4 regions of the Sporomusa termitida genome follow, and region 1 is predicted to be linked to each of the others. Evidence: riboswitches for the same ligand, from Rfam matches in the RefSeq annotation. Region 1 holds a riboswitch; each other region holds the start of a gene.
The links. A riboswitch is a leader RNA that binds a small molecule or an ion and turns the genes downstream of it on or off. The one in region 1 is predicted to bind cobalamin.
Positions count from the first base shown of each region.

Region 2: linked by a shared signal. The riboswitch ahead of SPTER_RS09325 (TonB-dependent receptor) and the one ahead of SPTER_RS01645 (sirohydrochlorin cobaltochelatase) in region 1 are both predicted to bind cobalamin.
Region 3: linked by a shared signal. The riboswitch ahead of SPTER_RS15740 (TonB-dependent receptor domain-containing protein) and the one ahead of SPTER_RS01645 (sirohydrochlorin cobaltochelatase) in region 1 are both predicted to bind cobalamin.
Region 4: linked by a shared signal. The riboswitch ahead of SPTER_RS17570 (TonB-dependent receptor) and the one ahead of SPTER_RS01645 (sirohydrochlorin cobaltochelatase) in region 1 are both predicted to bind cobalamin.

Region 1 is NZ_CP036259.1:351,823-359,789, forward strand. It holds gene SPTER_RS01640 (diguanylate cyclase domain-containing protein) at 1-1,898, shown strand, start outside; cobalamin riboswitch at 2,040-2,218, shown strand; gene SPTER_RS01645 (sirohydrochlorin cobaltochelatase) at 2,568-3,500, shown strand; cobalamin riboswitch at 3,729-3,910, shown strand; gene SPTER_RS01650 (TIM barrel protein) at 4,405-5,379, shown strand; gene SPTER_RS01655 (ABC transporter substrate-binding protein) at 5,376-6,341, shown strand; gene cobN (cobaltochelatase subunit CobN) at 6,550-7,967, shown strand, end outside.
Region 2 is NZ_CP036259.1:2,030,736-2,038,702, forward strand. It holds gene SPTER_RS09315 (ribonuclease J) at 1-539, shown strand, start outside; gene SPTER_RS24695 (hypothetical protein) at 882-1,052, opposite strand; gene SPTER_RS25620 (hypothetical protein) at 1,415-1,549, shown strand; cobalamin riboswitch at 1,747-1,928, shown strand; cobalamin riboswitch at 2,176-2,362, shown strand; gene SPTER_RS09320 (hypothetical protein) at 2,526-2,735, shown strand; cobalamin riboswitch at 2,876-3,058, shown strand; gene SPTER_RS09325 (TonB-dependent receptor) at 3,433-5,820, shown strand; gene SPTER_RS09330 (hypothetical protein) at 5,957-7,300, shown strand; gene SPTER_RS09335 (hypothetical protein) at 7,424-7,967, shown strand, end outside.
Region 3 is NZ_CP036259.1:3,336,276-3,344,242, forward strand. It holds gene SPTER_RS15735 (hypothetical protein) at 1-954, opposite strand, end outside; gene SPTER_RS15740 (TonB-dependent receptor domain-containing protein) at 1,081-6,387, opposite strand; cobalamin riboswitch at 6,649-6,831, opposite strand; cobalamin riboswitch at 7,090-7,279, opposite strand; gene SPTER_RS15745 (helix-turn-helix domain-containing protein) at 7,567-7,806, shown strand.
Region 4 is NZ_CP036259.1:3,729,263-3,737,229, reverse strand. It holds gene SPTER_RS17585 (type II secretion system protein GspD) at 1-335, shown strand, start outside; gene SPTER_RS17580 (hypothetical protein) at 358-759, shown strand; gene SPTER_RS17575 (hypothetical protein) at 731-1,588, shown strand; cobalamin riboswitch at 1,640-1,828, shown strand; cobalamin riboswitch at 1,977-2,156, shown strand; gene SPTER_RS17570 (TonB-dependent receptor) at 2,328-4,877, shown strand; gene SPTER_RS17565 (hypothetical protein) at 5,017-6,369, shown strand; gene SPTER_RS17560 (hypothetical protein) at 6,585-6,827, shown strand; gene SPTER_RS17555 (hypothetical protein) at 6,859-7,197, shown strand; gene SPTER_RS17550 (glycogen/starch/alpha-glucan phosphorylase) at 7,252-7,967, opposite strand, start outside.

The sequences.
Region 1 (7,967 bases):
CCCATCAGTTTAATTTTGTATTTAACCACTCGCAAAGGGTGGCATATTATGCGGTTAGGCTGGCCCAAGCGACCGGCTGCCGTGATACTGAGATTGTGAATATTGGTGCAATGGCGTTGCTGCATGATATTGGTAAAATAAATGTACCGATCAAGGTTTTATATAAACAGGGTACTTATGATCCGTATGACCGGAATGAAATGGAGCGCCATCCGGTCTATGGCAGCCAGATGCTGCTGCGATCCAAAGAGCTGCGGGAGCTTATTGCCGGGGTACTGCACCATCACGAGCGTTATGATGGCAATGGCTACCCCAATAAACTCAAAGCCTTGGAAATCCCCTTGCCAGCCAGGATCATTCATATTGCCGAAGCCGTTGATGTTATGACGACAATCCAGAATTATCAGCAGGTAAGAAGCTGGCATGAAGCTATGGGTGAGCTGGAACGGGCGGCTGACAGTCAGTTCGACCGGGCTCTGGTAAAAGCCTTTTTGGCATTAGAACCGGCTATGTTTGCTGCCGGCAGGATGGGCGCCGGCCAGGCAGCGAGACAGGAAAAGCAGCAGCTGGTTTTATCTGCCGGCAGTGTTGGGCATTACCTGGAGAATATAGCAAATTTAGGGGTCATTTGTTTGGATAAAAACAATACAGTTGTATTTTGTAATGCCTGTGCAGAGCAGATACGGCAATTGCCTGAAGGTACTTTATTAGGTAAAAACTTTTTAGACAGTTATCCCCAGCACCGGCGAAAAATTCTCGAGGACAAGCTGGGGCAGCTGCGGGCTGGTAAAAAAAAGGCATGGTATCGCCTAATGGGCCGTAATGGGCGGTTTATTGAGAACCGGTATTCACGGGTAACGGATGCCAGTGGTAAGTTTATCGGCACTGTTTTGGTCACAATTGATGTGACCGAGCGGGAGAAAGTGGCCCGCAGTCTGAATGCCGCCCTGGAAAGGCAGGCCGCCTTGTATCAGGCAGCCCAGATCATCACCTCCTCGTTAAGTATTGCCGAGATCATTGACGGCATCCTGAGGATTATAAGAAAGACGATGGTGGTTAACAAGGCCGAAATTTATTTATCAAGTGAAACCAACGACGGTATCCCGGCTATGCATACGCATGAGTACAGCCGCAGTGAGCCGATTGAAGGCCAGGAGGGTTACCGTGAGGCGGCAAACCAGGTTTACAGTACTTTGCGGACAGTCATGGCTGCTGATGAACAGGGCAAGCTGGCAAAATATTATGTCCCGCTTATCTACCGGCGTGATTTACTGGGGATATTATATATTGAAAGAACCAGTCCGGGTGAGGAGTCGCAGGAACGGCTGGAGCTTCTGGAAGCACTGGCCAGCCAGACTGCGATTGCGATTAGGAATGCCCGCCTGCACGAGGAAGTCCAGTACCTGGCCGAGTATGATAAATTGACAGGCTTACTGAACCGCCATTCCTTTGACCGGTTTTTTGCAGAGCAGTGCCGGCAGGCCGCAGAGCAGCCGGCGCCGGTTACACTGCTGATGATTGACATTAATGGCCTAAAGCTTGTCAATGACCAATATGGGCATGTGGCCGGTGATATGTTAATTAAGGCTGCTGCTCAGGTTGTGAAAAATAGTATCAGCAGTGACGACCGCGCTTTTCGCTATGGTGGTGATGAGATTGTTGTGCTGCTGCCGGGGGTTTCTCTCCCGGAAGCACAGATTATTATTAAGCGGATACAACGCAATAGCAAATGGTGGCAACCGGGCATTGTTGCTAATGTGTATGCTGATTTGACTCTCAGTGTCAGCATTGGCGCCGCCGCGAGCAGCGAAGTCAGTCTGGAATGCCTGATTCAGGAGGCTGATAAACGCATGTATGAAAGTAAGCGTCTTTATTATAAGTCGCTGGATGTAAAATGATGGATCGATTTGGCATAACAGGCCTTTAGTGGCGGATGCTGCCGCATGATAAATTTAGAATAGAGTGATAATTGCAGACAATCATTTTTTAAGGATTGACAATCATTTCTTGAGGTGTTATGCTAATTTCACAGAGGACAACTTAATATGTTTGAAATAGGTGCCTAAAGGCTTAATAGGGAAGTCCGGTTTAATGCCGGCGCGGTCCCGCCACTGTAACGGGGAGCTAGCTTAAGATATACCACTGAGCATTTGTCTTGGGAAGGTTTAAGTGAGCCATGAGCCGGAGTCAGGAGAACTGCCTATTTGACAATCGCCGTTTATTACCCACGAGGCATGGGGAGGGGATTACAGTAGACGCTGGCATAAAATAGCGTATCTGGCTTAATTCACTCCTGGTTAACAGCCAGGAGTTTTTTTATAAGACTACTGTTTATTACTCCCAACTTTAACGGTTGGGAGTTTTAATTTAATGACATTCTTCTCAACGCTCCTTTTGAATTGCGCATTGGCGCGGGTCTCTAGCAGACCTTTCTTTTTACAGTTTTACTATCATATAAATATTTTATTGCAGTGAGGAGGCTGCCTATGAGGTAATCAGCAGGTGAAGAATTGCGGGGATTTTCTCCAGGCATTCGTTATGTAAAATTTAAAGGAGTTGTTTTATTTATGAAAAAAATTTTTTCCTTACTTACCACGATCTGTATGCTGGCCGTATTTGGTTGCGTCAGCCTGATCCCGTCGCTGGCTGCGGCTGCACCGGCTGCGGCTGGTAAAAAGGCTATTTTGGTTGTGAGTTTTGGTACAACCTACCACGACACACTGAAAGCAACTATTGAAGCAGTTGAAAATAAAATACAGGCTGAATTCCCTGATTATGAAGTGCGCCGGGCATTTAGCTCCCGGATTATCATTAAAAGATTAGCCGAACGTGACGGTATCAAGATTGATACTGAGAAACAAGCGCTTGACCGCCTCAAAGCCGAAGGCTTTACTGAAGTTATTGTACAACCTATGCAAATTACCGCCGGTGAAGAATATGAGCTGATTAAAAGTGCGGTGGCCCATGCGCAAGCGGCTAAAACCTTTGAAAAGCTTACAATTGGCAGACCCCTGCTTTACTATATGGGCCAGGAAGACACCACCGATGATTATCAGGCAGTAGTCGAAGCATTAGCAACCCAATACCCGAAACTTAAGAAGAATGAAGCTGTCCTGCTGCTGGGCCACGGCGGGCTCCACCCTGCCACTGCTACCTATCCTGCCCTGCAGGAAAAACTACAGGATGCAGGCTATAAAAATGTATATGTTTATACTGTAGAAGGCTATCCTACCCTGGAAGGTACGATTGACAAGCTGAAAGCCAATAAAGTCAAAAAAGTAACCCTGATGCCGTTAATGCTGGTAGCCGGCGATCATGCCGTCAATGATATGGCCGGTGACGAAAGTGATTCCCACAAAACTCAGCTTATTGCCGCCGGTATTAAAGTTGACACCTATATCCATGGCTTAGGCGAAAATGAAAAAATCCAGGATATCTATGTTCAACATATAAAAGATGCGATTGATGAACTTAATAATCCTGAAGCTAAAAACCATTAAAAACAGGCAAACTGTAAAAACACATCTCCAATGTTTTTTGGAGATGTGTTTTGCTTTGCATATAAAAAGCAGCATAAATAATACAAGCAGGTTATTGTCTTCCTGATGCAAGCAAAAAAGAAAAAAATATCTGAAAATTACGGATTGTTGGAATATATGCAAAATCCCGCGGAAACTATTGACAAGCTTCTTACTGTTCGATAAACTAAAATCGAACCTGTTTTGTAATTTAATACTGTTGAGTTGGGTGCCCAATGGGCTTAATAGGGAAGACCGGTGAGAAACCGGCGCGGTCCCGCCACTGTAACGGGGAGCAAGCTTAAGATATGCCACTGGGGATAAGATTCCCGGGAAGGTTTAAGCAAGCGATGAGCCGGAGCCAGGAGAACTGCCTAGCTGACAATCGCCGTTAGAGACCCACGAGGTATGGGGAGGGGATTACAGTTAAGCGCGTATCTTCTCGGGTATACTCAAGAAGTTAGCGATCTGCTGAATTCACTCCTGGTATTAAGTACCAGGATTTTTTTATTGCCATATTGTAGCTATACCCCCGTAGGCCCTGACCATGCGGGGGACGGTTTAAGGAGGGAAATGAAGTGTCACAATATGTTCCAGCTAATTGGCCGGTTGACAAACTTAATTGGTCAGCGCGAGGTTGTTACAGGTTATCGGACTGTGTACCTAGTGGTAATACTTCCATCCTGAAAACATATGAAACATTGACGTTAAACAGAGCGCAGAGCAAAAGTGTGCGGTTGCCCTTATCAGCGGGTAAGGGCTGAGTCTAAGTCATATGCTTACCGGCTTACGCCATCGAGTAGCTAAAAAATAAAAGCTTTAGAGGCAGATGCCAACCTTTCGCAGGCGGCATCTTTCTTCTTCCGGCACAGTAAAGGATGTACATATGCTACAGCTTGTAAATTTGTCAAACTATACGACTGATAATGATCTCATCAACAATAATGGGGAATGTCTGCAGAGATTTTTGCATTGTCACCATTTAGACGGCATTGAGATGATGTTTTGCGGGCCGTTGGATGAAACTCTCCATAAAAAAGAATGGATCCATGGCGTTCATCTCCGCTTCTGGCCCTGGTGGCTCGATTTTTGGCGTGGCGATCAGTGTGCATTATTAAAGCAGTTTGGCAATGAGGCTGCTATCAGGGACTGTTATGGCGGTATAACCAGGGAAGAGTGGCTTACTGTTTACCGGGAGAACATTATGGCCGCCAAGCAGGCGGGAGCTAAGTATGTTGTGTTCCATGTCAGTCATGCCCGCATCTCCGAATTGTTTACCTGGAAATTTCATGCCTCCGACCGGGAGGTAATTGAAGCAACGGTAGAGGTTATTAACGCACTCCACAGCTCGATACCTGCAGATATGACCCTGTTGTTTGAAAATCTGTGGTGGCCGGGGCTAACCTTGCAGAGCAAGGAACTGACAGCGTATCTGCTGGAGGGCGTAGCTCACCGGAATGTTGGCATTATGCTGGATACGGGGCACCTGATGAATACCAATCCGGCCTTACGAACCCAGGCCGAGGGCATTGACTACATTCTTAGAACAATATCCCGGCTCGGCAGCTACAGCCAGTATATTAAGGGGATTCATCTGCATCACTCCTTGTCGGGCGAATATATCAGGGAAAGTCAAAACAGGCGGCAGCACCAGGAGCAATATTCAATGACTGAACTTATGCATCATGTACTTAAGATTGATGAGCATCTACCGTTTAGTGTGCCCGAAGCAGGGCGCATTGTGGATTATATACAGCCTGACTACCTGGTACATGAGTTTATGAAAAATACAATGAGTGAATGGATTGAGAAAATTAACTGCCAGCAACAGGCATTAAGCAGGGTGAGGTCAGATATATGAGATATTTTCAGATAATCAAACCGATCGTATTTTTACTCTGCCTATTGCTTTTGTGCGCAGGCTGTGCTAATCAGCAGAGACCCCAGGCCGAGCCGTCGGCGGCCGGCTATGAGGTAAGAGACGGCCAGGGAAATGTACTGAAATTGCGGGGGAAACCCCAGCGGATTATATCTTTGTCGGTCAGTACCGATGAAATTCTGCTGGGCCTGGTACCGTCAGGGCGGATTGCCGCCCTGACTTATCTGGCAGATGACGGCGGCCTGTCCAATATTACCGAACAGGCTAAGGCCGTACCGGCGAGAATACGGGCTAACCCGGAAGTTGTCATTGCCCTGCAGCCTGATCTCGTGATTGTGCCGGACTGGCAGCCGCTAGAGTTTGTGCAGACAGTCCGGGATGCAGGTTTTCCCGTCTATATTTATCAATGGCCTAATTCCATTGAAGAAATCAAAAACGTAATTTTGGAGATTGCCCGGGCGGTCGGCGAACCGGAGGCGGGAGCGAAGCTGGTTGCCGATATGGACAATACGCTGGCCGAGGTTGTTGACAGGGTCAGGCCGATACCTGACAGCCAAAGGCCGGTGGTGGTCCGTTTTTCCCTGATGGGTGGCAGTGACGGTAAAGGCACGACTTTTGACGATATCTGCCAGTATGCCGGCGTGAAAAACGGGGCCGCCCTTGCCGGGCTGGGGATGAATGATATATTGTCCAAGGAACAGCTGGTCAAGGTGAATCCTGACATACTGTTAATGCCAACCTGGGATTACACCGGCAAAACCGATATGGCGCAATTTGCCGCCGATATCCAGAATGATCCGGCCCTGCAGTCGGTTAAGGCCATTCGCCGGCAGCAGCTTGTCTCAATACCTGAACGGTATTTGGTTTGTACATCGCAGTACATAGTTTGGGGTGTAAAAAACCTGGCCAGCTATGCCTATCCTCAATATTTCCCTGAGAAGTAACGTAGTGGTCCGCCTACATTGAAAGCGTAAAATAATTCACGGGAATTTTTTCGCAAGACGAGGCGGAGGAGGCGCACATATCGGACATATGTAAGCCGACGACAACGAAGTATGGCGGAAAAAGGCCCATGAAGTAATTATGATTTCAGTGTAGGCGGACCAGTAGTGCCGACAAGGGAAAATGCAAGCAGCAGTGGGGGAAAACCATATGGGAAACATAATATTTTTAACGAATATTGACCGCCAACACAGCATGCTGGTAAAGGCAAGCCGCCGGCTGCAAGAAGCAGGCCGGCTAGCCAGCAACATCGACATTGTTTTTCTTAACGACAGTATGGTATGGGGACCGGAATGGCAGCAGCGCTTCCGTGTCTGTGACGTCGTGCTGTTTTCCTGGATGGGGATGGGGCGGGATACGCACTTTTTGCAAAAGGCCGGCGATTTCCTGCGGCAAAAAGGGATAACCCATACTATGCTGGCAACTGAACCTCAGCCCGAAGACACTCTTTACGGCGTAACAGCGGCGGAACGGGAACAGCTGCGCCGGTATTTAGTCTATAGCGGCCTCGATAATTATTGTAATTTCTGTTTGTACCTGAGCAGCCGCTATGGCCGGGATACCTGCGAATTCCAACAGCCGCAGCCACTGGTATGGAACGGTATTTTTCATCCCCGGGCCGCCGGCATATATACGGATGTTGCCGAATACCGGCAGCACCATTGCCAGGCAGGCCGCCCGACGATAGGCCTGTTGTTTCCGCGGGATGAATGGATATGGGCCGATCTGGCGTACCCAACAGCGCTTATTGATGAGATTGAGGCCCGGGGCATGAATGTAATCGCCGCGTTCAGCCACTGGGCGCGCAGTGCTGAGTTTGGCGCTCAGGGGATCGATGACGCTTTCAAAAGCTATTTTTATGATGATGGGTTGCCCGGCATTGATGTGCTGATTAATACATTTAAGTTTTCCTTGACGGTCGGCCGGCCGGTGGAGCCGGATTTTTTACAACAGCTGGGAGTGCCGGTTTTGCAGGCCTATGCCCTATTGCGCTCCCCGGCAGAGTGGGACCGGAGTAGTGAGGGTCTGACCCCCATGGAGATATCCTGCAGTATTGCCTTGCCGGAATTCGACGGGGTTATTCACTCTCTGCCTGTGGCCGGTAAAACACAGGCAGCCGATGGAATGACCAGCTACGAAACTATGCCTGAACGCATCAGTCAGGTTGTGCGTAAAGCCGGCAAGTGGGCTAACCTGCGCCGCAAGCCCAATCGGGAGAAAAAAATTGCCGTTATTTTTCATAATTACCCGGCTACTAATGCCAATATCGGCAGTGCGCAAGGCCTGGACTCACCTGCCAGTATCCGGCTGCTGCTGGAACGGATGGCCCAGCAGGGATACAAGGTGGATCATATTCCCGACGACAGCAGGGCGCTTATGGAGGAATTGCTGGCGGTGGCCACCAATGACCGGCGCTTTCTGACGGATAGCCGGATTGCCCGGGCGGCGGGCAAGGTAACCACCGGGCAATACCGGGAATGGTTTCAGGGCTTGGAGCCTGGGACCCGGACGCAGCTAACCGAAGACTGGGGCCAGGCTCCGGGCGATGTTTTCCATTATGAAGGCCA
Region 2 (7,967 bases), 1.7 Mb from region 1:
TGCACAATCTGCTGCGGCCGAAGTTCTTTATCCCCGTACATGGCGAATACCGGCATTTGATTAAGCATTCTAAACTGGCCCAGTCCTTAGGTATGGCCAAGGAAAATATTTTTGTTGCCGAAAATGGCCAGGTTCTGGAATTTACTGCCGACAAGGGCGCTGTAACCGGCAAGGTAACCTCAGGCAATGTCCTGGTGGATGGCCTGGGGGTTGGCGATGTGGGGAATATCGTCCTGCGGGACCGCCGGCAGCTGTCGCAGGACGGCATCCTTATTATTGTGGTCACGATGGATAAGCAGCGCGGTCAGGTAGCTGCCGGTCCGGACATTGTATCCCGCGGTTTTGTTTATGTCCGTGAGTCTGAGCAGCTGATGGAGGATGCCAAGGAGCGGGTTAAACAGGCCCTGGAAAAATGCGAGCTCAATAATATTACCGAATGGGCAGCAATTAAGTCCAATGTCCGTGATACCCTGGGCAAATATTTATATGAACGCACACGCCGGCGGCCGATGATTCTGCCTATCATTATGGAAGTTTAACTAGAAAAACTTGACTTCTGCCAAGTCATTTAGACGCCGGCAGAAGCCGCAGTCGTTCCTGACATAATCAGAAAGCAGATTCCTTTCTGATTATGGTATAAAAGCCCTGGCGTAGTCAGCTTGCCGCTAAATACGCCAGGGCTTGCGTATGTTTTGGCCAGGCACCCACTTCTCAGAAGACCGCAGCGGTTAAATAAACCAGAAAAAGAGTAAGGCCAGCAACAGCACCCAAAAATGGGATACCAGAAAAAATACGATTGCGGCAAAAACCAACCAGAATAGCATAAATAGTCCCACCTCTGCTTGTTATTTATTACATATTATGTTTGGTAAAAAAATATGTTACCGGAATAATGTGTCATGGGGACGGTTCTCTTGACACAGGTTGCCTATAAATAGTAAAGGGGCAGTTTCAAATTCCCCTGTGATTCTGCCTGCCAGGAGCAGCGTGGCGGCCGGCTGGCGGCCGCCTCTGCGGTGATCTGTGCGGTAGCGGCCAACCGGAAAACTCATTCATTAAGGAACGAAAAACTGCCAGGGAAAGAACCAACCAGCCCTTAATGGCGAAAAACACCAAAATACTGGTTTGAGTAAAAACACCAAAAACCGTAAAATGTAGATAGAACGCGGGTTCAGAAGCGCGTTTTTATCGGACACATTGAGGGGGAGGATTTACGATGAGCCAGTTAATGGAAATTGTACACGCTGATGGGGAATGGGCAGTTTTAGACAGGGTATCATCTGAGGAACAAGCTGAATAACCAATATAAAATACCCTATGAAAGCAATGCCAAATGGACGAAAAGAAAAGACCTTAAAGCAGAGACTTTTGGTATGAAGGGGTAATTACTGCTGTAGTAACTAAACCAGTTTATATGGGTATTCAGGTATGGGGCGGGGAATGGTACGACTGTCCTGCCATTGATGCTATATTCACTAAAGAAGAATGGGAAGAAGGCAACAATGTTTATCTGGCAAAGCAGGGCAAGAAAATACCTCAATTTCTTTAACGAATAATATCATCAATCCCTTATTTAGGGTATTTACAGAAGGATTCCTTTGAAGTATACTTGCAATACAAAAGTGTTATCATCTAATATTCACAATATAATGTATACAAGAAAATCTGTATATTGACAAAATTACCCACTGCTGTTATATTTTAATCAAAGAAAAAACAAAGGAATCCTTATAAAAAAATAGAATATAATATATTTTTGGTGCAGGTGCTCGGAAGAGCCTAACAGAAAAGCCGGTTAAATGCCGGCGCGGACCCGCCACTGTAATGGGGAGCAAAACCATGTATGCCACTGGGAGCAAAGGTTCCTGGGAAGGTTTGGTGGAGCAATGATCCAGAGCCAGGAGAACTGCCTGCATAACAATCACCGTTTTAACCTGCGATGGACCGGGAAGGGGATTGCTAGTGCAATGTTGCATTTTGTGCCGACAGCTTTGTCGGCTTACAAGAGGCCTTTCTGGATGCTATCATCTCAGGGAGGCTTCTTTTATTTTGCATAATGGTGGACAAACAGAAACGAAACTTTTATCAAGCTGCTAAGTGGATGCTTCTCACGAGGTACAATCTTCAGTAGCTGTTGTAACATAAACATAGCGGGAAACGGACCCACAAACATAAACGAATAATCATGGTACAGGTGCCTTTTTAGAAGGCTTAATAGGGAAGTCCGGTTAAAGACCGGCGCGGTCCCGCCACTGTAACAGAGAGTCAGCCCTACAATGCCACTGGAAGAGATAAACATTCCGGGAAGGCTGGGCAGGTGATGAACTGGAGCCAGGAGAACTGCCTGTACGGAAAATCTTCGCTTAACCTGCGATGAACAGGGAGAAGATTAGGCTGCAGCTTGTGTGAGCTTTATCCTTGCACAAGGCAAATCGTTACCGAAAAAGGAGGGAAAAAGACTAAAGCCTGCAAAACAGCAGGTGCGAATCGAATAATTACTGTCGACAGTATAGGGGTAGATTAGATTGACAAAACAGGAACAGATCAACCGGTTAACACAGAAGCTTTTGGATTGCGGCTATCGTTCGAGTCAGGTCAAGCAAATCATCAGTGAAGCTTCAGAAAATACTACAACGGCAGCCAGCAGTTCGCAGCAGGAAGAGTTGATTATTGAAGCTCTGCAAAGCTATGTGGAATTTGGTATCAAGTGTAAGAAGAAAGGAGCCCGCGATTAATAAGCGATATCGCTTATTGAGCCGGACACGCAAACATCACAGAAATTTTCGCTGGATGAACGGAATAAAGCCAGTAAAAAAAATGTGGTCAAAAGAGTACTATTATCCTGAAAGCACACATAAGATGAATAGGAAAACAACAACATAACGTTGGGATAGGTGCCCTTCGGGGCTTAATAGGGAAGTCCGGTTAAATGCCGGCGCGGTCCCGCCACTGTAACGGGGAGCAATCTCGCATATATGCCACTGAAGCTACTGCTTTGGGAAGGCGCGGGATGGTTATGAACCGGAGTCAGGAGAACTGCCTTATCCAGCAATCACCGTTTTTACCCACGAGGTATGGGGAGGAGATTACGTGAAAACCAAGGCCGGATTCCGGTCGGTTAGCGTAAACACTCCCAACAAGGGAGTTTTTTTATTTGGTATTATTTATGGTATGCATATTTCATCATCGTAGCATAATCGGAAAGAGAGAGGTTTTATATTGAAGCAACGCAGGTTAAAGAAAAAAGTTCTGGCGGTTAGTATCGCCTGTGCGCTGGCGCTAAGCACCACGCCAACATTTTATAGCTTTGTCTATGCGGCCGGCAGCGAACAATCGCAGGAGACAAACGAAACAGCAACCGCGCCTGACGGCAAGCAGGCGCAGGAAACCGGGGAAGTTGCGCCGGCAACTGACAGCGAGCGATTGCGGGAAATTAATGAAGAAGCAAACCGCGACAAACCCTGGCAAAAGGAATACGCATTGGAAGCGGTAACGGTGGAAGCACCACGCCCCGACTGGGAGTCCAAGCTCTCGCCCGGCACCGTAACCGTCATTGAACCCGATAAATACAAAGGCGAGCAAAAAACGTTGCCTGAACTTCTGAAAGACGTACCCGGCGTCCATATCCGGGAAGTTATGGGCAAGGGACAGTACACCACTGTCAGCGTCCGGGGCAGCACGGCGGCCCAGGTCGGTGTGTTCGTTGACGGCGTACTGGTCAATCTCGGCGGCGACGCGGCTGTCGATTTGTCCACCATTCCGGTGAAAAATGTAGCCCGCATTGAGGTCTACCGGGGCTATGTCCCGGCCCGTTTCGGCGGCACTTATATGGGCGGCGTCATCAACGTTGTCACCAAAAAGCCGGAAAAGGCAAATGTATCCGCCTCCTTCGGCCAGCGCTCCTATGGCGGCTACAGCGGCAGCCTGGAGCTTGACATGCCGCTGGGCAAAGGCAGCCTGCTGGTCGGCATCAACCGCGACCAGAGCGACGGGAATTTCAAATATACAAATTTTGAGGCCCAAAAATTGGCGGCCGGAGCACAGGCCCAGTACGATCGGTCTATGGCTCAATTTGAGGAATCAATTCAACCAGTTTATGAAATGTATGCCCCCATCTTTGGTTGGACTTCCATCCAAGATATGTTAAATGATCCCGATATGGGACCTATGTTTGCAAAGTTTCCCGCCCACAATTATTGGGAGGTCTTTGAAAGCCAACCCACCCAGGATGCCACCCGGGTCCGCCAGAACAACGATTACAAAAATACCGACGTCCTGATCAAATGGCAGGATGACCACTGGCTGATCAAGGGTAGCTGGAAGAACATCGACCGAGGGCTGCCGGATGCCGTAAAGAGTATTTGGCAGGATCTTCCCTCGCACTTTATCGCTCCCCCTGACCCCTTAGTGGATCAGACAGAGAATGACTATGTCCGGAGGATGAAAGACGCCTATCAGATAAATCAAGGGCGGCGGCAGAACCAAACCGACAAGGCGCTGCAGGTAGGCCGGAGGGATAATGCGGGCAACATGGAATGGGGCTGGCGGCTGGATTATCAGGATGAGGACAAAGACTACCATTCGGATATTCGCCGTATTCAGGAATTAGTCAATCCGGGCAACGGCCACTTCATCGGCCCCCTGCGCGAATGGAGCAGCTACAATTCCGGCCGTTTCGGCGGGGCGCTGGATGGCAGCTACAAGGCCGGGTCCAACCATCTGCTGGAATTCATGGCCAACTACTCCCATGAAACCCTGCGCATTGACGGCAATGGCATGGATAATATTAATTATGCCGCTCACTACCGGTATCGATATAAATATGAGCAAGATATGTTCAATATCCAGCTCCAGGACACGATTACCCTGAACAAAGCCGGCGATTTCTGGTTCACGCCCAGCGTTCGTTATAATTATTCCCAGGTTACCGGCTATTCGCGGTATGCCAACCCGGAACATCCCTGGACACATAGCCAAGATGAGCAGTCTAATGGCAAGGCTACCTGGCAGGCTGCCCTCAAAAAGCAGCTCGACGATCACTGGACGCTGCGTTCGACCTTCGGCACCTACTACCGGCTCTTAAACCTTTATGAGATTGCCGGGGACGGGGCCGGCATCCTGCCTAAGCCGGATTCGGACCGCACCGACGCGATGTTTCCGTTGCCCGAGGAAGGCACGCAATGGGACTTTAGCGTACTGTATCAGGGGAATATGCTTAATGCCAAATCCAATTTTGCCTTAACCTATTTTGGCCGTGATTCGGACAATATGCTGCAGCTCCGGCGTGATGGTTATGACTATTGGTGCTATAGCAATGCGGCCAAAGGCAAAGCTAATGGCGTGGAACTACAGAGCAGCCTCAAATGGGACAAGTGGGACCTCGATCTGTCGGCTACCTATCTGAATACCAAGGCCCAGACTAAATACGGGAACCGTCCCGATTCGCCTGATTCTTACTGGCAGGACATTGTCCAGCCCTATACGCCTGATTGGGAAGGTTCACTGCGTCTGACCTATCGTCCCGACACCCGGACGGCGCTCTTCGCCGAGGTGAAATATGTGGATGAAATGTATGTCAGAGAGAGCGTAAGCAAGTGGCAGACTGCGCTGACCACTGTTGGCCTGGGCGTGAAGCACAAACTGAATAAAGATTTGCAGTTCACTGTTGGCGTTAACGACCTGTTCAATAAAGGACCGGAAATTGAAGAGCGGGCTATAATAACGAACCCAACCAATCCGGACTACCCTGTCCAGATAACACAAGCCGCTTATCCGATGCAAGGCCGGACCTATTACGCCACGATGCAGTATAATTTCTGATTTATAATAGGACGATTAAGGAGGTGATGCCGATGAGTATTGCCAAGTGACGGGTTGTTTATGGAGGTGATGAACACAGGTAAGTAAAGTGTAAGTAAGGCAAGTAGAATGCAAGAATAATATGGGAGGGATTTCAATGGCTATATCTTTACTGGGTTATACCATCGTCGATTCCACATATTCGGCAGGAACTGCCGGCGCGATTGGGGCCAACAGCAGAACAGACGCCCCCGCGTCATTTACCGCTTACCCTGCTCAGGTTCCTAGTTTAAACGGTGATCCGAGCATTTACAATTACCGGACTGTCTTAGGTCAGACTAGGGTAGTTATTGGACAATATGACTTTGTTACATTACCACTTCCTTATCAGGTGTGGGACCCGGCTACTGTGCCGCCTTGGAGCAATATAGCCACAAACCGGTCTTGGCCGGCAATCAAAAACCTGTACAGCGTGGCTACGCGCGGCTATTGGCTCTATCCTATTGATTACGACTGGGCCAATATTGCTGTTGTTAATATGCTGACTGCTGCCTATCCGCAAACAACCAGCTACACTTTCCCGGCACATTTTGATGCGATTGAGGCGGCTGCCGGGCGTGGTCCGATTGTACCGGCCGGAAACCAGAATAATGGTGTGGCCATTGTCGCCAACGGTACTTCTATATATGCTCTCTTCACCACCGTGGACGACCCTTGGGCAACACCTCCGGTATACCAGGAAAGCACCATTGTGCGGATGAGTGTTAACCTGCTGACAGGAGCACTGACTTACACAGCCGGCGATTATGTCAAAGTTGGCAAAAATGCCAGCACGCTGGAATTGAGCAACGGCAATTTGTATGTCTGCGCTATCGGCGGCGGGCAGCAGCCAAGTTCGGCTAACGCCGAAACCCGCATCGACATCGTTGATCTCAGCACCTTCCCGGCGGTCAGTTCGGTGACAACAGCGGTCACGCCGGCCAGCTCGGGGATTACGGGCGACTACCGGGATATCTCGATCATTAATAGCAATAACGCTTTTGTTCTTGCCGGCCACTTTATAAATAATTTTGGCGGATTTACCGGTGGTGTCTATAGGGCAACGCTGGCTAATATCGCCGCCGGCAACCTGGGAACCAAAGTGGTTGATATCGTCAATGCTCCGGATTATTTCTGGGCTATCGCTGCCGAAGATGTTCCTACCGGCGGCAATGACCGGCTCTGGTTTGTCCGGGGTAATCCGGTTGAAATCTATTCCCCGCTGCCGGTCAGCACTGCGGCTACGCCGGCCAGAACCTTCGCTCCGGCTGCTCTTGGCACCGGTACAGTTAATGTAAATATCAATTCCATTACGCTCATTCAGCCGTCGTTGTTTAGCGCTCTCGGCGAACGGGAAGGCCAGTCACCTAAGACCTTCGTGCCACACGCTATTCTGGCCAAACAGGCCCGCAGCGCCGCCAAAGCGCTGGGCGTTATTCTTCCGGAAGAAGAAAAGAAATAACCCGGAAAAAAGCGAAAAAAACATAATTTTCTTCAATAAGCAGGTGAATTTGGACTGGCGGGTAATATGCTTGCCAGTCCAAATTTTATCTTCCATGTTTTAATCTAGTAGGGGGTTGATAGTATGGTAAGTGTACCGAAACTTGATTTTGCCTGCCTGGATACGGCGACCCCGGAGGAACGAAATGACGCCGATCAGAAGATCGCGCAATGGACGGCTGAGATTCTGGCAGACCTGGAAAAAAAGCTGGCCGGGTATAACGAAAAAGAATTAAACCGGTATTTGCAGGTGGTGGCAAAATTCAGTCCGTTTTTGCCTAATGCCCCAAAGCCGCTCCACTTTAATCAGTATTTTCCCTTAATTGTCTGGTATACTTTAGGCAATTCCTTGCATTTTGACCAACAGCGGGGGCGGCGCATAGCCTTTAGCGCCAACGACATCAACGCCTTTTTTAGCCTGTTTTTCCATGATTATTTTACAGACAGCCCTCATCCTGATTATTTTAGACCGGTCCGAAATCTTTACGACACCAAGCCGTTTACCGATCAGTTTAGCGGCCAAAGCACAGAGAGAAGAAAGAAAGAGGATTATTATGCGCTCGTCAAATATCTGAATGAGAAAAGAATCATTAAATTGACACAGAAAACCCAGAGCATAAAACTGCATC
Region 3 (7,967 bases), 2.2 Mb from region 1:
AACATAGGCCTTACCATTCACAAAAGCAACATCCGTATAGTCGCCTTGAGTATAGCCGATACCGGTAGTAAGTAAAGCATCCGACTCGGCAGTAGTCAAGGTTGCTACAATTGTAGGAGTTGCCGAAGTAATATCAACAACTTGCAATTGCGAAAGGTCACTGCCATTAGCAACTTGAGCGCCGCCAACAGAAGTTACATAAGCATACTCACCCTCTACAACAACCCCATTGGTGTTGCCATTGACAGCAACTGTGGTAGCCGCGCTTGTACTCAAATTGATTTTAACCAAATCGGAGGGTCCATAGGTATAAGTCCAATTTACATTGGTATAACGGTTAAAAGTAGCAATTAAATAATTGTTGCTTCCCTCAGTGTATAAATCCAACCCTGTACCGGCGCCCTTCCAGGTATTGCCGCCGCTGCTGCCCGGAACAAAACGGTAAAATTCTCCCAATTCTTCAAATGGCGTTGCACCGGATAAATCATACTTGTAAATACTTGCCGAATACTGCAGCGTAGGATCGGTGGAACCAGGAGGCAGCGTATCCACATTGTCATTATCGATCAAGTAAAAATCGTTGCCAAACACAACTGCGCCATAAGGATTGGTCACCGACCAGGTTTTGGCGGCTCCTTCGACAGTCTGGTTTGCCTGAGCGGTTGTTAGTTGCTGCCAGTTGGCAGGCGTCGGGTTATAAACCCCATACAAGGCTCTCCCTTGCTTGCCTAAACCGCTATCGTCTGGCGTGCCATAAGTATAATAATTGGCTACTGTAACGGGGCTGGCCTCTGCAGTAATCGGAATAACCCGGGGGTCAGACGACCGGTCCACCGTGGCTAAAATACGATCCACAGCAATATGGACTCTGGAAGCAGCCGTTTCTCCAACGCTGCCAAACCAGCCTGTGCCGTACCCGGCACCGACGAGACCTAAACCTACTTTGAAAGCCATAATTTTTCACACTCCTTGATTATTTTTTTGCGGTCTTTCCCGCTGCCACATTGCCTTAACCCGCTATCAGGCAATATCTATATGCAGCGCAACGGACAGGGACCCGGCCCGCCGCACGACATACCATTAGAAGCGATACTCCATGGTCGTATAATAGGTGCGCCCGGCCAAAGGATAGTAGGAAGGAGTCATATCGCGATTCATGTTTCTAGTAATATACACATCCTTGCCTTGATCAAAGACATCGTTAACGCCAGCGCTGAGACGCCAGTTTTTGTCGAATTTATATTTAATCCCTAAATCGACTAAGGAATAAGCATCCCTGACATCCGTGGGAACATTGGGATTATCCTCACCGCTTGAATCTTCGCCGCGGAGCACTTCTTTCGCGGTATAGCGGTATTCGCCGAAGACATTCAGCTTGTCGCCCGGGAATAAGTAATCAAGGCGGGCGCTGACGACCCATTCCGGCACAAAGGAGGCTCCGGATTGCGCCCAGTTGTATTTATAACCCAGGCCGCCGTCTAGCTCCTTGCTCTTTTGCCAGGTCGCGGCCACAGCCAGGTTCACGCGCTGCCACTTCATGTTATGGGAGAGCTCAAGGCCGTAGACGTCGATGATGCCGGTCGGGCAATACGCGCTCAGCCCGCTGCCGCCGCGCGGCGTCCAAAGCACCAGCTGGTTTTCCGCCCGCCGTTTATAGTAGGTAAGGATGGTATCGGTGTCGGCATTGGCCATCTCCCCCTGCCAGTTCAGGCTGAAGTCAAATTGCCTGCCCCGCTCCCAGAGGCCGGCATCAATGACCCCACCTTCACCGGCTAGAGAGAAGACATAGTTTTGGGCGATGAAGCCGCCGTCGCCGAAAATCTCATAGAAGTTCGGATGGCGGTTATAGGTGCCCCAGGTAGACTTGAAGCTCCACTGGTCATTGATTTGCTTTTGCAGCGCCACCCCGCCGGAATACCGCCAGCGGCTGTCGTCGGAACCCATCGGCCCCAAGCCTTCCATTTCCACCTTATCGGCCCGCAGGATCGGCGTCAATTTCAAATCGCCGGCGTCATTTAAGGTAACCGTATCCTGCAGGGTCAGGTGGTACTCACGGTTGTTGTATTTCGACAGCATTTTGCGGATGGTATAGTTTACACCGGTTTGCCGATCGATGGCTTCCTGGGACAAATCCCAGCGGTTGCCGTTGGTCCGCATGGTTTCGCGCGTAAGGTCGGCGTTAAATTCCAGGAGATGGTTCGCCATCTTCATCGCCATGTTCAAGTTGCCGTTCCATTTCTTGGAATGATAATTGCCCCACAGTTGACCGGGTAAATAGTCAGTTTCCGGCTTATTGAGCTCGGCGATTGCTCGATAGCCGCCGGTATTGGTGTAATGCTTGTCACTGTCGAGATAGGCCACATGCCAGCCGTAGTCCAGATTACCTATCGTATCCCGGCGGCCGATCAGCAGTTCTTGGTAATCGATTTTTAATCTGCCATCTGAATACGGGCTGTTGCTATAATTATGATAACTATCTACTATGGCTTTGGCCAAGCCTTCGTCCAGCTTTTTCCACGCAGCCTTGACTGTCCAATGCTCACCCTGCCATTTGAGCATGCCGTTATTGTTCTGATAATCGTTGCTGCGGCGGGTAAAGGTTTTATCAGCATAATAATTACTTGGATAAGTCCAGTCAAAATCCCCCTGCCAGATATCGCGGCTGAAGGTGGCCAGGAGGCTGCCGCTGCCGAGGGGCATGCTGTATTCGTAGTCGGCCGTATAGCCGCCGTGGGAGCGTACGCCCTGACGAATATGCCCCTGCCCTTCCTGCGGTTTCTTAGTCACGATATTAATGACGCCGCCCATCGGCGCGCCGGCAAAGCGGGCCGGCACATAGCCGCGGTAGACTTCGATGCGTTCGATATTTTCCGCCGGAATCGCGGACAGATTCACGGCCGCGTCGCCGGTCAGGTTCATCATCACGCCGTCGACAAAGACCGCGACCTGCGCCGCCGTGGAGCCGCGCATTCTGGCTACCGTATAGTGGCCGACGCCGTTGATGCGTTGGATAAAGAGACCCGGCACCCGGTCCAGCAGCTCCGGCAGGTTCTTCTGCTCGCCCTCAAAGGCTTGCGGGTAAATGACGCTGACCTGGCCGGGGCTGAGCTTCTTTTCCCAGCCGGGGCGGGAGGCTTCGACGGTAATCGGGGCTAAGGCATATTCGCCGCTGGCCGGCGTGTAATCAATAGCAGCCGGGCCGGCGTTATCCGCTGCGGTTGCAGCTTCCGTTGTGTACTCCGCAGCGTCCTCCGTACCGGATTGGCCTGCGGTTTGCTGGCTTGCCAGCTCGCTTTCGCTTACCGGCAAGCCAGCTTCAATACCAGGAATGGCAGACGCTGTCGCTGCCGGCGCTTCCGGTTCAGGCATTGGTTTCGGCTTGCCGATGACCACGGTCGTAGCAGTTGCTGCTGGCGGGGCATAGTCAAAGGCCTGCTCCGACTTATTACTGCCACTGCCGAAGCCGCTCCAACGCCAATTGAAGCCGCCGTTGATGCTCCAGTCATTGCCGACGTCGCTGCCGGTCGTTTTCAGGTAATCCAGGGTAAAAATGCCGGTCGGCGAGATCTTGACTCTGCCGCCCAGGCGCCATTCCCACCAGCTGTCATGGCCGCCGGCGGTATCGATGCGCCGGCTGGAAGTGCCGTACCGCTGGTAGATATCCTGACCGCTGGCAAAGTCATGCCCGTAATTGACGCCGGCGTAGACCTGGGCACCTTCGCCAAAGTCTCGGCCCGCTTTCAAGCCTGCTTTACCGATGGCGGTGTCGTAGCCTTTTTCCGTGATGTGCAGACCGTTGCCAAGGGCGTAACTGTTTTCGTCCACATGGCCGAGGAAGAAGGACAGCGAGGGTTCCCAGAACCAGGCGTCAGCCAGCAGATTGCGCTTGCCGTATTGCAGGCCCAGCCCGTAGCCCCAGGTATTGCTCTTGCCGTCGACCCGGCCGATGGTACCGTCGCCGGTATTGGCGGTAAAATAGTATTCGTTCTTGATTTTGGCGGCGTTGACCGCAACGTCCACATAGTGGCCTTTATCGCCTACCCAGCTGCCGTAAAGGCCAATGCCGTGGCTGTCCTGCTCGCCGCCGCCGGTGGCGGTATGGCTGTCGCCGTTAATTTTACTGATATAAAAGCCTGTATAGACGCTGCCGCCGCAGAATGGCTTGCTTAATAATTTGTCGTAACCGACCTGGATGCCGTCATAGCTTTGGTCGGCACGGCGGCCATAGCCGGCGGCGCTGTCATATTTGCCATGCCAGACAGCGGCCCACACGCTTTCACGCAGCTCGCCAGCCCGTTCCGCCGGCGCAAGCGGCGGATTCAGATTGGCCAGATGCAATTCGTCGGCGCGGCGGAACATATTGAGATTGTTGGCTTTAGCGACATTCCGCAACACCGCGCTGTTTTCGGAGGCTGATTTGCCGCTCTCGGCCATTTCGCCGGTATCCTCGTAGGTGTACTTGGAGACGAGCCAGGCCGTGCCTTGCGTATTGTCGTAGGTGTTGCTTAATGTAGTGGCACCTTGAGACTTAAGATAGTCCCATTCTTCCTGCGTCAGGTTTTCCGGGTCGGCAGCGCGGAAGGGCACGGTGCCGTCGGCATTCATAATAATAATAATGTGGTTGCCATCGTTTTTATAATAATTGCCGTTGCTATCCTGGGCGTATTTAAGCTTGCTGTTTTCTGTCTGGTAATAATTATCGTAACGGGTGATTTCCGGCGTAATCATATAATTGCTGAAAATGCCGTCGACGGTGGTTGCCCGGCCGATCACTTCAAAGTTTTCCGCGCCGTTATAGATGCCGATGCTGCCCGCGTCGCTGCCTTCACCGAAGGGACTGGTGCCAATCCCCGGCACCCAGCCTATTTCGTAATATAAGGTAGTTTTCGCGTTGGCGTCGATTTCCTTTTGTGCCTGATTCGCTTGCCCAATCAATACATTATCGCTGGAACCTGCGAAACTACCATCATCCTTTATAATTCCATATTTGCCTAATCGAAAAGCAGTACCGTTGCCCAAGATGGCTGTATCGGCCAGTAAGGTGCGGCCGGTAGGAACATAAGCATCAACAGTTTTACCGCCGCTTTCATATGTCAAGCCTGTTTTGAAACCACCGCCGTTATCATTGAAGGCTAAAGAATCCCTGCCGCCGACCGTATTCACATAGGTAAGATCGATCAGGCTGTTTTCACCGGTAATTAATTCTTGGGTTGAAATTACCGTTTTAGCCCCAGAACCATTCAGCGGGGTTTGCGTTCCGGCAGCGCCTACGGAGTTACTGACACCGGCATCCGATGTCACCTTTAAATTTCCTTCATAATCCAACGCATAGGACGCTCCATCCGGTCCTGTTATCCAATATGTATTAATTTTATAAGTCACAGCATCGGAGGGTTCTACGATAATCGCTCTATCATCCGGCCGCCAGGTGCCAGTTACGGTAACCTGGTCATAGGTATAAGCCTTATGACCGGTAGAGCCTGTAACAGTACCAGTTTTCGCCATTTGCAGCTTAACATTAAACCCTATAGCGTTCGAGTCATTCACCGAAAAATCATATAGACTATTTGCAATAGTAGTTTCATTAGCGCTGTTATCGCCTAAAGCATTGATTGCTTGCAGTTGTTCCTCATTCAGCACCACAAAATAAAATTCAGGCAGATATTTTTCCATGACAGCTTTAAGTTGAGCTTCATCACCGATTGCCGCATATATTTCTCTTTGAACTTCTATTGTTTGAAACAGCGAATTATTAAGATATTTAACTATATTTCCAGTAACAATAGTCTGAGTAGAGTTTGTTTGTACTACTTTATAACTATAGCTATCGGTTTCCTGATCATAAACGCGCATTGCAATAGCGTTTGCATTTTCACCGTTAATTTGAGGAGTTGTCGGAATGGAGGGAAAATTATTCAAATTATTTCCCGCGCTAGCTGGAGATCCATACTCAGACCAATCTGCTCTCAAAGTACCAGCCGAAAGGTTAAAGGGTCTCGTAATATTATCAAGCGTAGACGGCTTAGTCGATTGAACCGGATTTGAGACCGTATCATAATTTTTAAAGAAGGCGCTTCCGCCAACATTATTACCATATGTAATAATTCCATCGCCTGTCAGCGTCACGCCGTCAGCCGCCCATGCTGCTGTGGGTACGCATACTACTCCCAAGGTCGCCGCAATCGACGCGCAGATTACCTTTTTCCTGGCTTTTTTGCTCATATAGTTACGCGCATTGACTGCATAGCCGTCAGCAGCAGCAGGTTCCGCCGCACAACTTATTTGCGGCCACGACAGTACCTCCGTCCCCGGTGCTAAACTTTTAGCGCCACAGCGACGGCGGACCGATTTCGCCCGGCCATTATTTTTCGCCAATTCAGATACCACCTGCCAACAGGCGCGAGTGCGGTTCCAAATGACTTTATAAATATGATTTAAAATCGCAGATCATTCCTTTACGTTTTCTTACCGTCCTTGGTTGACTATTGCTTTACTTTTTTATCTTTAATAGGTTGCATACTGGTACAAACAGATCTTGTACACGAAAAATACCAAATAAAAAACTCCCATATCGGGAGTGCTTACGCCAACCAGCCGGTATCCGGCCCTGGTTTTTCGTAATCTCCTCCCTGTCACTCGCAGGTATAATGGCGATTGCTGGATAAGGCAGTTCTCCTGACTCCGGTTCATAACGATCCCGCGCCTTCCCAAAGCTTTCGCCTCAGTGGCATATATGCGAGATTGCTCCCCGTTACAGTGGCGGGACCGTGCCGGTATTTCACCGGTCTTCCCTTTTAAGCCCTTGCGGGCACCTATCCCAACGTTATGCTGTTGTCGTTTCCTCATTTAACTGTATGTGCTCTTTCAGGATAATATGACTGTTTTGTCCATATTTGCTACTAAACTCTATTCCTATATTCAACAATGGGTTCTGCTTGTCCGGCTCAATCCGTCATATTACTTATTTTCCACCTGCCGTACCGCAGGCTTTAGTCTTCTTTCCCTCCTTTTGCGATAACGATTTGTCTCATGCAAGGATAAAAGCTCACACAAGTCACATAATCTTCTCCCTGTTCCTCGCAGGTCAAACGAAGATTGTCGGTACAGGCAATTCTCCTGACTCCAGTTCATCATCAGTCCATCCTTCCCGGCATGTTTATCTCATCCCAGTGGCATTCGTTAGACTGACTCCCGATTACAGTGGCGGGACCGTGCCGGTATCTCACCGGTCTTCCCTATTAATCCTTTTAAAAAAGGCGCCTGTACCCGCATTGATTTCTCATTGCCCGTTCTATGTTTATAAGTCCGTTCCCCGTTGCGTCTATGCTATAATGGCTACTGAAGCTTGTACCTCGTAATCACGACATCCGCTTTCCCGTTGTTACTACCTAGTTAATCCTATATTCATTGCATTAACCTGATTCCATTCACGCTCCTTTCACTAAGCAACTGCAGGGCTCTTTAGCACAAATGCTCTTTTCATCAATTGCCAGTCATTACCCAATAGGTGAAAAGACCAATTCCCTGATGACCTTTATAATTTGATTGCAGAGGTGAAACTATTTTATGAAATCAACCAATGATGAACGGTATCGCCAAATTGCTAAGAAAATCGTCTATTATCGCATTCGCCGGGGACTTTCCCAGGATGAATTAGCAGATAAAGTTGGAATAAGCAAGAGTTATCTAAGCAAGATAGAAGCGCCAAACTCCGCCAAGGCTTTCTCTTTAGATGTTCTATTCGCTATCGCAGACGGACTAGAAGTTGATGTGATTCAGTTTTTTATGCCGGTTAACGACAATTAAAGTATGCGACTAGCTGTCTATTCCCGCCTGTTTGCCCACCATGGCAAAACAAAAGAAGCCTCCCTGTGATGTTAGCATCCAGAGAGGCTTCTTGCTATCCGACGAAGCTGTCGGTACAAAATCAAAAATTGCATCGCAATCCCCTCCCCGGTCCATCGCAG
Region 4 (7,967 bases), 1.8 Mb from region 1:
ATGTGGATGTCGGCATTAAGCTGGAGGTAACGCCCACTGTCAACAAAGACGGCTTTATTACCACCCGCATTCAGCCCGAAGTGAGCAATAAGACCGATACCACGAAAAATGGCAACCCCAATATCCGTACCCGCCAGGCGGATGCGACCCTAAGGGTTAAAAGTGGTGTAACCATTGTGCTGGGCGGCCTGATTCAGCGCCAGGAGACCAGCGATACCTTTAAAGTACCGATATTAGGGCAGCTGCCGCTAGTGGGAGGGCTGTTTCACTCCAGCTCCAAGCAGGTGACGGAGACGGAACTGGTCATTATGCTGACGCCAAAGATAATTGATTAATATAAGCAGGAGGAGCAACATCATGAGGTACCTAGTGCGGGCGAGCCGACTGTTCCTGTTGATAGTATTTTTCTATATAACGTTTGTTCAGACCGGTTTTGCCGCCGCTGGGCCGCAGCCTGTTATCGGCGTTGTCTTAATGCCGCCGGCCGTTCATTTGTATGGTCATGTCGCCCTGATAAACTGTTATGCCCCTGCCAATAGCTTCTATGCCGTGATTGATCTCCGTGATACCCCCGGGAAAAGCATTGTGATCCGGTCGGCCGAGCAAAGGCTGCAAAGCCTGCTGGAAACTGCTTTGGCAACAGGCAATCTTGTCTCGTTTGTGGGGCAGGGCGTTTTTGTCCAGTCGCCTCCCCGCGGCGGCACCTGGAATATGGAGGTCTATCAAATTGATGAAGTCACGGTATATAACAAAAAGTAAAGTCTTCCTACTGCTTTTATATAGTTTCCTGTTTTTCCCCTTGCCGGTTGCGGCGGTGCCGGCAGCGGACATTGCCAGCCGGTGGTCGCCGGTTATTTGCCAGACCGACAACAGTAATGGCCTCACCGCTCAGCAAGATATATTTACGCTGGTCAATTACGACCGCGACTGGCGGCTCAATAATAACTGGTATAACCTGCTGTTTTATCCCCTGGAGCGGGTTATGTATTATTCGGTGGTGGAAAGCGACACCCACTATTTTATCGGCTACTATCAGTATTACCCGCGTTACACAGGCCGGGCCGAGCATGAGCATGATCTGACCGGGGTGCTGCTGGCGGTGGCCAAAACGCCTGATCAGACCGGGCGGCTTGATATGCTGCTGACCCACAGTAATAAAAAATGGCGGCAGTGGCCGGGCGCGCAGGTGCGCCTGGAAGGCCGGCACCCGGTACTGAATATCCGGCCCGGCTGCCATGAGATTACCGTTGCCGGCCGGAGCCGACAGGGGTTGCCGGCGGCCGGCATCTATGAGATCCCGGCCGGTGACAAGCCGGCCGGGCCGATAAGCAAAGTCCTGCCGGGCGGGGCCCATGGCGGTTACCGGCTGGTACCGCTGACCCAGTTATGGGAACGGCGTCAGGATATTGGCCAGGGCCGGGTCTTTGCCCGCTGGGGTGCGTTTGACAGCTATAATGAGGTTAAGGTTACCGTACCCTGGGTGTGGGAGTACCGCCGGCTCAACTGGCTGGCAAAACCCGGCGAGCTGCTCCAGTATTTCCAGGGCCGGCCGGTAAGAGCCTGTAATTATCTGAGCAATCCGTACTAACCCGTTTAGAAGCGGTAAGCTGCCAAGGCTGGCAGCCTGAGTCAGACAATTTTATAATTGCCAGGTATAGGTGCCCTACGGGGCTTAATAGGGAAGTCCGGTGCAAAACCGGCACGGTCCCGCCACTGTAATGGGGAGCAAATCCAGGATATGCCACTGCGATGCGGACAACTGTCGTGGGAAGGTTTGGAGGCGCCATGAACCAGAAGTCAGGAGAACTGCCTATACAACGATCACCGGTGACCTGCGAGCGATGGGTAGGGGATTATGTGCGGTAGTCTGTTCTTGGTTTATAGCAGTAAGTCTGCTGATAAAACGAGGGTAAATGGATTTCCCATGTAGTCAACGCTCCTGGATGACTATATGAGAAATCCATTTTTTATTTGGCCGTATTTCACTGCGTACAGGTGCCCTGCAGAGGGTTTAATAGAGAAGTCCGGTTGAAGCCGGCGCGGTCCCGCCACTGTAACAAGGAGTCAGTCCGCAGACGCCACTGGAGGAAATTTCCGGGAAGGCCGGGCTGATGATGAACTGGAGTCAGGAGAACTGCCTGTAAGGACGGTCTTCGCCAACCCTGCGAGCGACAGGGGAAGATCAGGCAATCGGTACGAGGGGAGGGTAAGAAGTAAGCAACAGCTAAATCGGGCTACCATTCTCAGCAATTTTTTCAGAAAAGAGTAAGACATATGAGGAGAGATTTGCAGTGAAACAACGTAAATTGTCCAAACAAGCCCTGGCGATGGGGATCGCCTGTACCCTGGCCTTCAGCCTGACCCCGGACTACAGCGGCCTTGCCCAGGCGGCCGCAGCCGGCGGCAAGACGTCACCGGCAACCGGGGAAACTGTGGACGCCGATGCCGGCTCCGCCCAGGACTATGCCCTGGAGGCGGTTACGGTTGAGGCCAAACGCCCCGACTGGGAGGCCAAGCTGTCACCGGGGACGGTGACTATTATCCGGCCTGATGATTACAAAGGCGAGCAAAAGACATTGCCGGAACTCTTGAAAGATGTGCCTGGCGTCCATGTCCGCTATGTATCCGGCAAGGGCCAGTACACCACCGTGACCGTTCGCGGCAGCACGGCAGCCCAGGTAGGGGTTTTTGTGGACGGGGTGCTCTCTAATTTGGGTGGTGATGCCGCCATGGACATCTCGACTATTCCCATCCATAATGTTGAACGGATTGAGGTTTATCGCGGCTATATCCCGGCCCGGTTCGGCGGCACCTATATGGGCGGCGTTATTAACATCGTTACCAAGAAGCCGGACAAGGCTAATATCTCGGCCCAGGTCGGCAAAAGCTCTTGGGGCGGTAATACCGTAGGCCTGGAGATCACCCAGCCGCTGGGAAAGGGTAGCCTGATGATCGGTATCAACCGCGACCAGAGTGACGGCGATTTCCGCTATAAGAATCCTGGCGTCAAAGCAGGGTATGACCAGATAGTCCAGCAGTATGAGCAGTTGACGGTTACAATGCTTCAGAATTATAATGCGAGCCTTGATACGTTGCAAGATAGTCAGTATGGTTTAGGTTTAAATATAGGTTGGGAGCCTTTTACGTCATTAGAAGAGGTTCAACAAGCAACTACAGCAGGTAGTCCATTTTATAATGCACTTATGAATGCGGGCATAGCTGCAGGCTATGATACAGAGACACTTAATTATCTGCTTTCTGCTAATGATTGGTTTGGTTATGATCCTGATTTTAAACAAAAGTGGTGGGATGAACAAAAGGCCGCACACCCGGAACTTGCGGATGACATACGTTACCGCCGCAATAACGACTATAAAAACACCGACGCCATTATCAAATGGCAGGACGACCACTGGCTGGTCAAGGGCAGCTGGAAAAAAATTGACCGGGGCATGCCGCGAAAGATGTTTCTTACCGGGGATATTTCAAATCCTACGTACTCCCTTATCGACCTGCCTGACCAGATCGAACACAAGAGACAGGAACTAACCACCAAGGATGTGCTGGTGGGCCGGCGGGATACGGACGGCAACCTGGAATGGGGCTGGCAGGTCAATTACCTGGACCAGGATAAGCGTTACCGCAACCCGGACTATCTGAAATTTAATTCCATGCCGGCAGTATTTAGCGAATGGAGCGCCTATGATTCCCAACGGCTTGGCGGGGCCATTGACGGTACTTATAAAACCAGCGACAAGCACCTGCTCGAATTTCTGGCCAACTGGTCCAAGGAGAAAATGGATGTTGATGGCAGCCGGATGGACAAATATGACTTTGAACCTAGTCTTACCAATCGCGAGAGGTTTCGGACATATTATGAACAGACGCTGTTCAATCTCCAATTGCAGGATACCATTACCCTCAACCAGGCGGCCGATCTCTGGCTGACTCCCAGTATTCGCTACAATTATTCCAACGTTATGGGCAGGGCGCTGGGAAAATCTGACTTAAATAAATGGGTCGATCAGGAAGATTCCCAGGTTAATGATAAGGTCACCTGGCAGGTGGCGCTGAAAAAGCAGGTGGACGATCATCTAACCCTGCGTTCCACATATGGCACCTACTACCGGCTGCTCAACCTGTATGAGATTGCTGGCGACGGCGGCGGCATTCTGCCCCGGCCTAATGCTTATAACGACCCCAAGTACGCTGGTCAAAGCATATTCCCGGTACCCGAGGAAGGAACCCAGTGGGATTTGTCGGCCAGCTGGGACGGAAAACTGCTGGGCGCCGACTCCTCCAAGGTGCAACTGACCTATTTCGGTCGCGATTCGAAAAATATACTCCAGCTCTACCGCTTTGGCTATAATTATTGGTCTTATACCAATGCGCACAAGGGGCGGGTCAACGGTGCGGAATTGCAGGGCAATTTCAGTTGGAGCAAATGGGATATGAATCTGGCAGGTACCTATATGCGTACCAAGCAGTGGACCAAGAACGATTCGCCTACCGGCACCGGCGATGTATATTACCGGATGCCGCATCTCTACGCCCCGGACTGGGAAGGCTCGGTGCGCCTGACCTACCGCCCGGACAACCGGCTGGCGATTTTCAGTGAAGTAAAATATATTGATGAGATGTATTGCTGGCAGCAAGATCCGGAGAAGGTCCAAAGCTCCCTAACCACCGTCGGCCTGGGGGCCAAATATAAAATGGATAAAGATTGCCAAATCATTGCCGGTGTCAACGACCTCTTTGATAAAGGGCCGGAGATGACGTTTACCAGTACTGGCTATGCATTCGATGCACAAAACAAGCTGCTTGAATATCCCCTGCAGGGCCGCACCTATTATGTAACGCTGCAGTACAAGTATTAATTCAGTTCATTTAAGGAGGTGATGCCCTATGCCAAAACAGGCAAGGCCGGCCTTGCGGAAGGAGGTGAAAAGCGGCGGTAAGCCGGCAGTAGTTCAAACACGGGTAGACTAAAAAAAATGGAAAAGAGGGATTAAACGAATGAAACTAAAAGCAGGTTTTCTTAAACGGATACTCCTAACGGCGATGACGCTGTCCATTATCGGCAGTTCGGCCGTACAGGCCGCCCCGGAAAATTTATTCGGCTATACGGTTGTCGATTCCGGTTACTCCCAAGGCCTGGCCGGCGCCATCAGCGGTGAGCGGACCGGGAACCCGACCACCTTTACCTCCAGCACCAAGGTTACCGGTTTAAACGGCGACCCGGCGATCTTCAATTTCTTCCAGGGCAATGAAAGCCGGCTGGTACTGCGTGAGTACAATTATACGCCTACAGCACCGCCAAACAGAATCATTGATCCCTTTGCCGCCAGCTGGAACCCGCTTGTATCACCAAGCTGGAGTAATGTGGCCAATCTGCATGCAGTGGCTACCAAAAACCAGTGGCTGTATGCCACCGGGTATGACCTAGCAAAAATTGCTGTTGTAAATATGAATAGCGGTTATGCGCAAACAGCACATAACTATCAATTCCCGACATCATGGCCGAGCATTTCTGTGCCTGCCGGTGCAGCGGTTCATGGAGAAGGCTTAACTGTTGTTGATAACAATTTATATGCCCTATTTACCATTAATCCGGATGGCGGCTATTCAGTATATTCGAACAGTATTGTTGTCAAATTTACAATTAATACAATCACGGGTGCTCTTACTTATGTCAACCACTTAGAAGTCGGCAAAAACGCCTTCACCCTGGATCACTATAACAACAAACTTTATGTCTGCGCCGTAGGCGGCATGCAGAATGCCGGCAGCGCCAATCCTGACACCCGTCTGGATATCATTGACCTGGCCACTTTCACCAAGACCACCGTTACCAAAACCAGCGGCATGATCGGCGACTTCCGCGACATTACCATCGTTGACGCCAACACCGCCTATGTATTCCTGGGCAACTATAATGCATCGTTTGCCAACATGCTCGGCAATGTTTACCGTACTACCGTAGCCAACCTTACTTCCCCTTCAACCTGGACCAATGTCAGCACGATTAACTCCCCCGGCTACCTCTGGGGCATCTATGGCGACAGCACCCGTTTCTGGTTCGTTAAGGGCAACCAGATCGACATCTATCCCGGCCTGCCTGCCAGCACTGGCGACACGGCCACCAGAACCTTCACCCCGACCCAGCTCGGTTATAGCGGCGGCAACCTGAACTCGGCCATCATTCTGGCCCCGGATCTGACCTCGCGGGCCGGTGCCGCGCTCCAATCGGCTGGCGTTGCTAAATCCTTCGCCGCTCATTCCGTCCTGGCCCAGCAAGCCCGCAAGGCTGCTGAAAAGAAAACAGGCCTGAAAATTGTCAACGGCCAAAGAATCCTTAGCTTTGATTAATTCAGCCTGCTGGCTGCTATAGCCAGACTAGCAGAAAAGTAAGAGAACAGGGGGGCTGGACAGAGCGTGTGTCCAGGCCCCTTGTTCTCTTGAAACAGGGGGACAGGGTTTTGTTTCGACCAAATTGTTAACAATAATTTTACCTGCCCCTAACACTTATATTCACAGGCTGATCTATAATAAAAAGCAATTACAAAGAAAGGTCTGTGGTAACTATGGCGATTTGGCAGGTTGACCTGGAATCCAGAGAAGCTGAGCAGCATCGAAAATGGTTAAAACGCAGAGGCTTTATTTCCGCCAATTATTTCTCGGCGAATGGGTTTTCGCTGGCAAAAATGCGGCAGCTGGCCCAGGACGGCAAGCTGCATGCCATTCAGTGCCGGTTTGGCAATTCTGTGCGCTGGTATTATCTGGAGAGTCAGGCCGAGCTGGCCCGGATCAGAGGCGAACTTTCGTGATCTTTCAGATTTAACTATTATTTATCGGCAGATGTGTTACAATAATAGTGAATCAAGCATTAGCGTTGGCCGGGACAACTGGCAGGGCTTTTCGTTTGAGACCGATAATAACAGTGACGAGGGGTGTAATATTATGTGTGATGAAGAAACTCTAGAATTGACAGATGAAATCCCGGTACTATTTACTGATGATGTTGAACTCCTTGGCGACCGTTTGATGGATATTATTATTGCCATGGGTTTGCCGGAAGAGCAGACCAACGCGGTGCTGCGGCTGATTAATGATGCGATTGAGGACCATCATCAAAACATTCTCGACACTTTTGAGGATACCATCGAGATCGACGACGAAGCAGAAGAACAGGCCTAGCTACGGGAAAAGCCGCGAATTTCGCGGCTTTTTTCTATATTTATATAACCAGAATTAACACAACACATCCTGCCGGGCCAGTGGCCGCAGCTGGTCATAAATCCCGGGCTGGTCCTGGTTCCAGAAGGGAACAGGCTCAGTCAGCTGCCAGATGTCGGTGGCGTATTCGGCGAAGGTACGGTCACTGGAAAACCAGCCGGAATAAGCGATATTCAGCAGGCCCAGCCGCTGCCAGCGCTGTTGGTCGCAGTAGGCTGCGGCCAGCCGGTTCTGGGTGTCGACATAGCCGGCAAAGTCTTGGAGCAGGAAGTACTCGTCGCCATGATGCAGCAGGTCGTCATAATGGAGCCGGAATTCCTCCGGCCCGACCGGGAAAAAGCCGTTGACAAGCTGGTCTGTTATCGTTTTGAGTCTGGGGTCGCTGGTATACAGCTCCCGGGGGTTATAGCCGCCCTGCTGATAATAGTCCAGGACTTCATTGGCTGAGAGGCCGAACACAAAGATGTTGTCGGCGCCGGCGGCTTCGCGGATCTCAATGTTAGCCCCGTCCAGGGTGCCGATGGTCACAGCGCCGTTCATCATAAACTTCATATTGCCTGTGCCGGAGGCTTCACGGCTGGCAGTCGAGATTTGCTCGCTGACATCGGCGGCCGGGATAATCAGTTCGGCCAGCGAGACGTTATAGTTTTCCAGGAATACCACCTTAAGCTGGTCCCTGATGGCCGGATCGTTATTTATTTTGTCGGCCAGGGTGTTAATCAGTTTAATGG